Regions from separate parts of the Brevibacillus sp. HB2.2 genome, predicted to be linked through region 2. Evidence: riboswitches for the same ligand, from Rfam matches in the RefSeq annotation. Region 2 holds a riboswitch; the other holds the start of a gene.
What was found. A riboswitch is a leader RNA that binds a small molecule or an ion and turns the genes downstream of it on or off. The one in region 2 is predicted to bind cyclic di-AMP.
Positions count from the first base shown of each region.

Region 1: it holds a riboswitch for cyclic di-AMP, as region 2 does, so the genes downstream of both, HP401_RS30855 (quaternary amine ABC transporter ATP-binding protein) here and HP401_RS16815 (C40 family peptidase) in region 2, are expected to answer to the same signal.

Region 1 is NZ_JABSUV010000027.1:22,913-28,627, forward strand. It holds gene HP401_RS30845 (heavy metal translocating P-type ATPase) at 1-2,119, shown strand, start outside; gene HP401_RS30850 (cation transporter) at 2,184-2,384, shown strand; cyclic di-AMP (ydaO/yuaA leader) riboswitch at 3,110-3,256, shown strand; gene HP401_RS30855 (quaternary amine ABC transporter ATP-binding protein) at 3,651-4,877, shown strand; gene HP401_RS30860 (ABC transporter permease) at 4,861-5,700, shown strand; gene HP401_RS30865 (glycine betaine ABC transporter substrate-binding protein) at 5,697-5,715, shown strand, end outside.
Region 2 is NZ_JABSUV010000021.1:94,156-99,870, reverse strand. It holds gene HP401_RS16830 (class I SAM-dependent methyltransferase) at 1-552, opposite strand, end outside; gene HP401_RS16825 (PspA/IM30 family protein) at 647-1,342, opposite strand; gene HP401_RS16820 (LiaF transmembrane domain-containing protein) at 1,407-1,811, opposite strand; cyclic di-AMP (ydaO/yuaA leader) riboswitch at 2,131-2,270, shown strand; gene HP401_RS16815 (C40 family peptidase) at 2,275-2,796, shown strand; gene HP401_RS16810 (response regulator transcription factor) at 3,011-3,730, shown strand; gene HP401_RS16805 (sensor histidine kinase) at 3,731-5,116, shown strand; gene HP401_RS16800 (cytochrome P450) at 5,307-5,715, opposite strand, start outside.

The DNA.
Region 1 (5,715 bases), on a different contig from region 2:
GGTTTTGAAGGCAAATGTGAACCTGGCGATGGAAACAGCCACTGTCGAGTACGATTCCTCACAGGTAAGTGTGACGGACCTTATTCAAAAGGTAGAGAAGCTAGGGTATCAGGCGACTCGCAAGGAAGATGGAAAAGAAGAAGAAAAAGTAGACCGTCGCCAGGAAGAAATCAAACGGCAGACTCGCAAGTTCTGGATTTCCGCGATTCTGTCGCTCCCACTGCTCTGGTCGATGGTGAGCCATTTTTCCTTCACTTCGTTTATCTGGCTGCCTGAAAGCTTGATGAATCCGTGGGTACAGCTCGCATTGGCAACACCGGTACAATTCATCATCGGAGCACAGTTTTACGTGGGAGCTTTCAAAGCCCTTCGCAACAAGAGTGCCAACATGGATGTGTTGGTTGCTCTCGGTACCTCGGCAGCATATTTCTATAGTTTATGGGTCGCGATCAACTCCATCGGTGCTCATGGTGGACACATGCTGGAGCTGTACTTTGAGACCAGTGCGGTACTGATCACGTTGATCGTTTTGGGTAAACTGTTTGAGATGAAAGCAAAGGGACGTTCTTCGGAAGCGATCCGCAAGCTGATGGGCTTGCAAGCAAAAACAGCAGTAGTAGTACGAGATGGCGTCGAAATGACCATTCCTGTAGAAGAAGTGAGACTAGGCGACGTCGTTCACGTGAAGCCAGGCGACAAAGTACCTGTCGATGGCATCGTCATGGAAGGGCAGTCCGCAGTAGATGAGTCCATGCTGACTGGCGAAAGTATTCCGGTGGATAAAGCTGCAGGCGATACCGTCATCGGAGCCACCTTGAACAAAAACGGCTTTTTGAAGGTCCAGGCAACCAAAGTCGGAAAAGAAACGGCTCTGGCGCAAATCATTAAAGTAGTGGAAGAAGCACAAGGAACAAAAGCACCGATTCAGCGTGTAGCTGACAGCATTTCCGGGATTTTTGTCCCAATCGTAGTAGGGATTGCTATTCTTACCTTCTTGATCTGGTACTTCTTCGTTATACCTGGCAACTTCGGTGAGGCTTTGGAAAAAGCAATTGCCGTACTCGTAATCGCTTGCCCATGCGCCCTCGGTTTGGCAACACCGACCTCAATCATGGCGGGCTCTGGACGCGCAGCTGAGCTGGGTATCCTGTTCAAAGGCGGGGAGCATCTGGAGACGGCTCACCACTTGGATACGATCGTCCTCGATAAAACAGGGACTGTAACCAAAGGCGAGCCAGAACTGACAGACGTCATCGCCATTGGTATCGAAGAACAAGAATTGCTCTCTCTGGTTGGTGCCGCTGAGAAAAACTCCGAGCACCCATTGGCTCAAGCTATCGTTCGCGGAATTGCGGATAAAGGAATTACCTTGGCTGATACAGGTTCTTTTGAAGCCATTCCTGGTTTCGGTATTCAGGCCACCGTCTCCGGCAAAGAAGTACTCGTCGGTACCCGCCGTTTGCTGGAAAAACATCAAATTTCGTACCAAGCAGTGTCTGATACCATGCTGGCACTGGAGCGCTCCGGTAAAACGGCGATGCTCGCAGTCGTCGAAGGCAAGCTCGCTGGCTTGATTGCTGTAGCGGATACGATCAAACCAACCTCCAAGCAAGCGGTTCAGCGCATGAAAGCAATGGGATTGACTGTGATCATGATGACCGGTGACAACCGTCAAACCGCCGAGGCCATTGCCCGTGAAGCAGGAATCGATCACGTCATCGCGGAAGTCCTGCCTGAAGGCAAAGCCGCAGAAGTGAAAAAACTGCAAGAGCAAGGCAAAAAAGTCGCGATGGTCGGCGATGGTATCAACGATGCTCCTGCACTCGCTACCGCTGACGTCGGTATGGCAATCGGTACAGGTACTGATGTGGCGATGGAAGCAGCTGATATTACCCTGATGCGCGGCGAACTGACTAGTGTCGCAGACGCCATCGAGATGAGTAAGCTCACCATCCGCAACATCAAGCAAAACCTGTTCTGGGCATTGGCCTATAACACCTTGGGCATCCCAATTGCCGCAATCGGCTTGCTCGCTCCATGGCTTGCCGGTGCCGCAATGGCCTTCAGCTCCGTATCCGTCGTACTCAACGCACTGAGACTGCAACGAGTGAAGCTGTAACAACAGTAACAAGCGGCTTTGTCCGCCTTACCTATACAACATAAAATGCAAGGAGAGATTGATCATGACAAATATCACATTGAACGTAGAAGGCATGTCTTGCAACAAATGCGTAGCGCGCATCGAGAATACATTGAAAGATCTGGGTGCAGAAGGCAAAGTAAACCTGGCTGAAAAAAAGGTTGAGGTTTCCTATAACGAGAGCAACTTGACTCTCGATGCAGTAAAAGAAGCAATTGAAGACCAAGGCTACGACGTCGTTTAATCATCGGACCTTTGAAAAAGCTCCCCCCTGATTCATTGAGGCGGGAGCTTTTTGGTGTTGAGGTAAAAGTAGCCCATTTCCAGTCTACGCTTCGACCTACGCCCCGCAAGGGGTTAGACTGTTCGCTCCGAAATGAATGTCAGGAGCGCTCCAAAAGTAGAGTTTCGAGGATGTAATCTCAGAGGTTGAAGCTGACGACAACCCCCGCCATTCATTTCTCCGCTGGGGTGGGCTCCAGAGGCGCTAGGACTGGAAATGTTCTTCTTCCCAAGCGGCTATTGTTTACATCTTGAAAGCATCATTCAAAAAGTCTTTAAAAAAGCGTAGAACCTCAACAGCTCGTAGAGGAAACAGGAGAAATAAGCGAAGATCTTTGGACACACCTACCGAGGCGTAGTGAAAAAAAGCGAAACTGCCTTTAGCGTCCACCTCTGAGCCACATCCTGATGAGACTACTTTGGACGCGGTTTCGCTTTTTTTCACGGAGCCGGGCACCCCATGCTCCCGCGCAGGGGTTCCAAGAATCTGAGCGTTTTCTCCTGTTTCCTCCCCACCACAACAGCGAGTAAACGGCACCAAACATCTTGATTTTATGAGCAACGAACAGCTAATCCAATCCGACTCATAAAGAAAGCCGTAATCCGGTTAAAACCATGCTAAACGAACGTTCACAATAACTGGAAGCGAGCGTATAATTCAAATCACAATCACGCTTCAATAAGAAACAACACATACGGCCTAGTTCCGATATTCTCGGAAGCGGGGGAACCAATCTTTTGGGGTTAATCCTGAGTGATCAGGAGGGATGAGGAAATGTCTTCTCTGCCATCCTACCCGTCAGCTAACCTCGTCGGCCAAAGCAGGGAAGGTCATGGATGGATAAAGTCTAGGCATTTTATGCGCAACAAGGGGATTCCTTGCGGGCGTGTGATAGGCCGATACAGGCTTTTTCTTTGGGACCTTTGTTCTGGAGAAAAAGGATGGATCGGTCTATTTTTTTATGAAAATATCGACGAGCAGCTTACGCGATACAGTCGTGAAGGAAATGGTGTGGATCGCTGGGAGGCAGTCGGTACGACATAAACCGCTGACAATCGAAATCAGGAAGACAGAGTACAGGGAGTCCTGACAATGGACGCCAGGTATTCCGTAAGCCTGCGGATTTTCTACACGAGTAAAAATCAAGCGTGCCTGCTTGGGTTTGCTGGAGTGTGGAAGCTTCGCGGGCTTTTTCCATTTACGAAAAAACGAAGGATGAGGGATATCATGTCCAAAATGAAAGTCCATCAACTTACAAAAGTGTTCGGCAAGCAGCCCGAGCTGGCCTTGAAGCTGCTGGCGGAAGGACGTACAAAAGAACAAATTTACAAGCAAACCAGCCAGTCCATCGGTGTCAATCAGGTCAGCTTTGAAGTCGAGGAAGGCGAAATCTTCGTCATCATGGGCCTATCCGGCAGCGGCAAATCAACCTTAATCCGACTGTGTAATCGACTGATTGACCCAACGAGCGGAAGCATCGAGATCGATGGGGAAGAGATCGTGGCCATGAAGGCGACAGCTTTGCGCGAGGTGCGGAGGAAGAAGCTCGGGATGGTTTTCCAAAACTTCGCCCTGTTTCCACAGCGGACGGTACGGGAAAACGTGGAGTTTGGTTTGGAGATTCAGCAAGTACCACCAGGGCTCCGACAAGAAAAAGCACGGGAAGCGCTCGCGCTCGTTGGATTGACGGAGTGGGAAAATGCGTACCCAAATCAATTGAGCGGAGGGATGCGTCAACGAGTCGGATTGGCGCGGGCATTGGCTAATAATCCAGATATTCTCTTGATGGACGAAGCGTTCAGTGCACTGGACCCGCTCATTCGAAAAGATATGCAGGATGAACTGCTGGAGCTTCAGATGACGATGAAAAAGACGATCCTGTTCATTACGCATGACTTGCATGAGGCGTTGCGACTGGGCGACCGAATTGCCTTTATGAAAGACGGGCAGATCATTCAAATCGGCCGCCCAGAAGAAATCCTGGCAGATCCCGCGGATGAATTTGTACGGAAGTTCGTGGAGGATGCCGACCTGTCCAGGGTGCTCGTTGCTGAAAATGTGATGAAACGGGCAGAAGCAATCACCCCTGACAAAGGGGCGCGAGTGGCGCTGCAACTGATGATGGATAACGGCGTGTCCAGCCTGTACGTCGTGGACAAAAAGCGCACACTGCTCGGATTGATTACGGCGTATGACGTATCACTCGCGATCAGTACGGGAGATTCGCTGGAGGCAATCATGAAAACCGACCTCCCTACCGTTTCGCCTGACGCACGTCTGCACAGCTTGTTCCCGATGATGGCAGACCTGCATGTCCCGATTGCGGTAGTGGGCGAGCAGCAGCGTTTGTTGGGTGTCATCGTAAAAGGAGCGGTGCTAGGCGGGCTGGTAGGCAAAGTCAATGTACAAGAGCATCAGAGAGCAGAGGTGATGAGTGATGGACGTCGTGCCTAAGCTACCGATTGGCGGTTGGATGGAAGGGTTCGTGGAGGTGCTGGGCCAGTACAAAGGGGTATTGTTTGATCCGGTGGCTATCGTCATTTCCACGATGGTGACTTACTGTTCTACGGTTTTGGCAGAGATACCTTCGCTGATTCTCATCTTGCTGCTGGGGGCCGCTGCGTGGGTTTTTGCAGGGAGAGCGTCCATGGTCTTTACGGTTGTTGGACTTTCTCTCATCCACAACTTGGGGTACTGGGATGAAACGATGGAGACATTGGGACTCGTCCTCACTGCTACCATGATTTCGATCGCTATCGGGATTCCGGTGGGCATTCTTTGCGCGAGACACGATACGTTTCGCAATCTAGTTACGCCAGTACTGGATTTGATGCAGACGATGCCAGCGTTCGTATATTTAATTCCCGCGATCTTTTTCTTCGGCTTGGGCGAGGTGCCGGGAGTCATTGCCTCCGTTATTTTTGCTTTGCCGCCAATCGTGCGTCTCACGAACTTAGGCATACGCCAGGTCCCAGCAGAAATGGAGGAAGCGGCGGACGCCTTTGGCGCAACTGGGTGGCAAAAGCTCGTGAAAGTGCAGCTGCCGTATGCGAAATCGACGATCTTGGCGGGCGTCAATCAGTGCATCATGCTCGCCCTGTCGATGGTGGTCATAGCGGCTATGATCGGGGCGAAAGGCTTGGGTGCAGATGTGTATCGTGCCGTATCGCAAGTGGATATAGGAAGAGGATTCGAGGCGGGGCTATCCATCGTGATCATCGCTATCGTCTTGGATCGGCTTACCCAACATGCAGGAAAAAAGGAGAGAAATACATGATGAACAAAATGATTC
Region 2 (5,715 bases):
TTGTCCATTACGACATGTATAGATGAATGCAGGCGGAATGTTCAACAGGGTAAAGTCGATCTTGACCCAGGGAAAACGATCCTGCAACTCAGCTTGGAGTTGTAGCGAATATTGGAATGTAATAAATAGGCCCCCTGGCTTCAGTACAGATTGAACTTCGTCCAGAATTGCTGCCCGCAGCTCTTGTGGAAAATTGGCGAATGGCAGACCTGAGATAATGACATCTGCACCTGCAAGGTCCTGCTCCTCCAAGTAAGACCTAAGTTTAGTCGCTTCCTCCCTGATAGCAAGATCGGGAAAACGTGATTGAAGCATAGAGCGAAATTGGGAATCTCGTTCCACGAGCACGTACTGTGTGCCGGGATGCAAGCGCTGATAGATCGTTTGGGTAAATGCCCCTGTACCAGGTCCCAGCTCCAGGATCACATCGGTTGAAGCCCAATCGACGCTTTTCAACATTTGCTCACATAAAAAACGAGAGCTGGGGATGATACTACCGACGCGTCCAGGCTCAGCGATAAACCGCCGCAAAAAGACCAAGAAGTCCTGCAAGAATCGTACCTCCTAGGGGAAAAGCAGCCTGATGTACACAGGCTGCCGAATTGACACAATCTATTCTACACCTTGTCCCCCAGTTCCTGTTGAATTAGGATTGTACTGGTTTGGCTACCGGTGTTTTTACTTCCTTAATGGATGCTTTGATGCTGGCAAGTTCTGCATCGAGATCATCCTTTTCCAGTTCAGACAGAGCGTTCTCCCAAGCGCGGTTCGTTTGGCGCCATTGCCCGCTCATTTGCGCTTCTGCTTCCATGCGCATGACTTTCTCTTCCATGCGAGCGAAGCCACGGCCTGCGGACTGATTGCCGATACCGACAACTGCTTGATTGACTTGCTTTTGTGTACGAGCTACTTGTGCACGTGCCATCAGTGTGAACTTTTTCGCACGCATTTTATAGAACTCTTCCTTCAGCTCAGCCAGCTTCTCGCGCATTTGCGTAGCTGACTCGGATGCTGACAGGTAGAGAGTTTCATATTCCGCTGCACGGCCTTCGTACTGCTTCTTGTCAGCGAGTGCTCGACGAGCCAACTCGTCTTCTCCTTCAGTCAAGGCGAGCTTGACTTGGCGATCACGTTTTTCGATCAAAGCATTGGCTTCGTCCAATTGCTGGCGGAATTTCTTTTCCAGTGCAACCTGACGGGCAACCGCTACTTCAACTTGTCCGATTTCTACTTCCATGTCACGCATATATTGATTCAGCATTACTACCGGATCTTCCATCGAATCCAATGCATCATTTACCGAAGCTACTGTCAGGTCACGCAAACGTTTAAAGATACTCATTATTTTTTCCTCCTCATCATATCACATCATATTGTTCATCCAAAAGACTCTTGCGACATTGGCGTTACTGTGGGCGTCTTCTTACATCTCTCTCCCAAGTGTCCAGCGTATCTTCCTTTAATACTTTTTGGGCCCATTCACGCTCCCAAGCAGGTGGCGCTTGTTTAGGTTCTTGGCTGGGACGCAGTAAGCGATATCCCAGATAAATCACCCCAATGGCCAGAAGCGCGTGAAACAGTAGGTCAAGCTTGCCAATCAACATCAGGAACCCGAATAGGAAGACCAGGATTCCCCAAAATCGTGAACCGGTTTGTCCCATGATCTTTTTGGCACCGTATATCATGATCACGCCGGGAATGATAAACCCGAGCAAGTCTCCGATATCGATACCAACCAGATCGAGAAGAACCAACCCACCGACTAGCAGCAGAACCAGCCCGAGTAGTACTTTGCCAGACCGTTCGCTCATTACTCGCTTACCTCCATTCGTTTTGCATGTGGTGCTTGTGGAACGTTATGCCCTTATTGTAGCCCTCGGTATAGGCTTCCCATAACGGGCGTGCGGTTGGTTTTTCCCTCCGTCCTTGGACGGAGACATTTTCCTGCCTTAATCGGACGAGCTCTCCCGCAAGGCAGGAATAAGCCCACGTCGAAAGGCGGCTTGCACTGTCGAACGAAAACGTTACAGCATTTGACGCTATCTTTGTGACGAATATGTGAATGAACAGATAAAAAGAAGGAAAAAAAGGATTGGCGTAGAATCTTCGTAAGAGTGCGTGTAAAAAAACATCGAAAAATAGCCGAATTCCGCTTAGCGGAAACGGGGGAACCACGTTTTTGGGGTGAATGGTTGCTACTCCTAGCAGCCTAGGGCGTCCTTTCGACCGAACCCTTCAGCTAACCTCGTAGGCTCACGAAGGGAGCAGTTTCTTTTGCGCAAGATGGTTTTATCTTTATTTATGGCTGGATTACTTACTATGGGGGCAGGCGCTGCACAGGCTGCTGAGGAGAATACTCTCCATGAAGTTGTCAGTGACTTGTACGGTACCCCTTACAAATCTTCCGGCTCGTCCAAAAAGGGCTTTGACTGCTCCGGTTTCACGCGCTACGTATTTGATGCGTTAGGTGTAGACCTGCCTCACAATTCTGCTTCCCAGTACGAGTTAGGTACAGAGGTAGACAGAAAAGATTTGCAACCAGGCGATCTCGTATTCTTCAATACGAACGGTCGCAGCATTTCTCACGTGGGTATCTACATCGGAGACGGCACATTCGTGCACTCGGAATCTGGTCGTGGAGTCGTCAACACCAAGTTGAACGATCCATACTACTGGAGCAAGCGTTATGTAGGCGCCAAGCGTCTCAGTGCTCCTGTTCTAGCGAAAGCAGAAACTCCGAATAAGGAAAAAGCGGTGCAAGCTGCATCGTTGCCGGAAAAACCAGCTAAAAAATAGTCATTCGGCAAAATAATAAAAGCCAGGGACACTACGTCTCTGGCTTTTTCTGACGAAATTTAGTACCTGGTCTAAAGAGGTACCCTCACATATTAGAACAACTTAATAACTTACGGGGTTTCTTCCCCTGATAGGGGCAAAGCATGTTATGATAGACAAGACCCATTCTTTGAATGGTATTCCTTATTAATAGAAGTAACTGGGGGTTGTTCCGGTGAAAGATCACATTTTAATTGTCGATGACAATCTGGAGATTATTGAACTGCTAGAAGACATTTTGGAGAACGAGGGCTTCAGCGTTTCCTCTGCTGAAAGCGGAGAAGATGCACTCTCGTTGCTCAGCCAAGGTGAGCGTCCCAACCTGATCCTTTTGGATATTATGATGCCCAACATGAGTGGCTACGAGCTCTGCTCTCAAATTCGCCGTGAGTGGGATTTACCTATACTGTTTCTCAGTGCAAAAGGAAAAGCGGTAGATAAGGTAGTCGGCTTCGAAATCGGCGCAGACGATTACATCACGAAGCCTTTTGATACAGAAGAGCTACTCGCTCGCATTCGTGCCCACCTTCGTCGCTATGAGCGCATTCGCAAGCATACCGAAGAGCAGCCTGAGAAGGAAACAGCCTCTTCTCCAATTACGGTTTTGAAATTCAAGGACTTGGAAATTCATAAAGAAACGTATTCCGTATACGTATGTAACCAAAAGATCGAGCTCTCTACCAAGGAATTCCAACTACTCACCTTCCTCGCAGAAAATGCGGGCATCGTCTTTACAAGAGAGCAAATTTATGACCGTGTTTGGGGATATGGTTATGGCTCGCTCAATACAGTGACGGTCCATATTAAAAACCTCCGTGAGAAGCTGGAAACAGAACGTCAATTCATTAAAACACAATGGGGGACAGGCTACGTTTTTATCGGGGAGAAGCTTTAAATGAGCTTGCGCAATAAAATTTTTCTCTCCTTCATTGCCTTGCTCACACTCAACATTTTGTTGTTTAAATTTGTTTTTCAAGACATTATTGTCGCTCAACTCAAAAATGACCGGCATAATCAGTACCAGGCTGAGAAGGAAGCCGCAGAGAAGGTCATGCTCAATCAACTGCTTCTCGTCAGTAATTTCAAGGACCCAATCGAACGCATGGAGCTTGAGAAGCAGTTGCCAGACGACGTGATGTACCGCATGCTCGTGAAGGATGCCAATGGAAACACTATCTACAGCAAAACATCAAGCGCCTATAATTTAAAAATGCCTTCCCCCTCCTCATCAAGCCGTGGCGATTCTGCTAAGCAAAATGACCTCAAAGTGGTGGCTGAGTACCATTTTCAGCAGGAGCCACCGCGTACAGGGGAGATTGTTGTTTATTTCTACACGGATGATTACGACATGATGGCTACGACAGGGGTTTCCATGATGCTTTGGTTTATTTACGGAAGCATTAGTCTGGTAGGATTGGTTCTGCTCGCTTTGTTCGTTCGCTGGATACTACGGCCGGTTAACGAATTATCGCGCGTCACCCAAGAAATCCAGGAAGGGAAGCGGCTGGTCACATTTACGTATCGATCGCATGATGAATTTGGGCAACTCTTTCGATATTTCGGGGAAATGGTGGATGAGCTTCGCTTAGCGGAAGAAAGACAGGCTGAAATGATTGCTTCGATCGCCCACGACTTCCGTACACCTCTCACCACGATCAAAGGGTATGCCTCATACATCGGCTCTGGTCGCGTGACGGATATGACCAAAATACAGAAACAGATGGGCAAGATCGAGCTAAAAACGACGGACTTGGAAAAGCTGCTGGATGAGCTGCAGGACTTCACCACGCAAAGCTCCGAAGTTCGACTCAGTATTAACCGCATTCATGTCAAAAGCTTCTTGCGAGGAATCATTGAGGACTATTTGCCAAGAATCAAAGAGGCAGGCCTCACGTTTCAATGGAAGCTGCGAATCTCCAATGAACTACACATCGAAGCGGATGAGACTAAGCTGCGCCGTGTCATGGAAAATTTGTTGAACAACGCCATTCACTACAACAAACCGGATGGCTCCATTTACCTTACTTGTGATCAGCGAGAAGGACATGTCCTTTTTACTGTAATCGACAAAGGAGAAGGAATCGCCGCTGAAGACTTGACGAAGATTTTCACCAAGTTTTATCGGGCGGAAAAATCACGAAATCGCAACAGTGGAGGTACAGGCTTAGGCTTAACGATTTGTAAGAGCATCGTCCGGCTTCACGGCGGAGATCTGATGGTAAACAGTGAATTGGGAATGGGAAGCAGTTTCTCCTTCACCATCCCCTTCTTCCACGGGTAGCTTTCTCAAGCTACCCTTACTTTATATAGATTTATTCTCAGTTAATTATTTCTTTATATTTTACTTGTAAAATCATTTTTGTAAGCATGTTGCTTTCAGTGATAAATAACCCCCAGTTCGGTATCTGACACAATCGGCGAAACCGTAGTGATAAGATGCCTCTTTTTTTGCCCCTAACTTCCATTTTTTTCTATCTCTTCTCCAAACGCATCGGCAGTCCGTTCTTGGGACGCAAGGTGACCAACGGCTCGGGCTCCACTGTCTGGTTCGGTTCAGCCAGTCGTAGTCGATATCGCTGTGCAATCGTCGCCAGTAGCAAAGCTGCCTCCATCAAAGCAAAGTTATTCCCAATACAAACACGCGGCCCGCCGCCAAACGGGAAATAAGCATAGGCCGGATTTCTTTTTAAGAGGTCGCTGTCAAAACGCTCTGGAATGAATTCTTCAGCCTGCTCATAATAGCGTGGGTCACGGTGCATGACATATTGGCTCATCATCAGTGTTTCCCCAGGCTTGTACGTGTGACCGCCGATCTCAACCTCATCTACCACTTCCCGGTTAATCGTCCAAGCCGCAGGATAGAGCCTCAGCGTTTCCTGT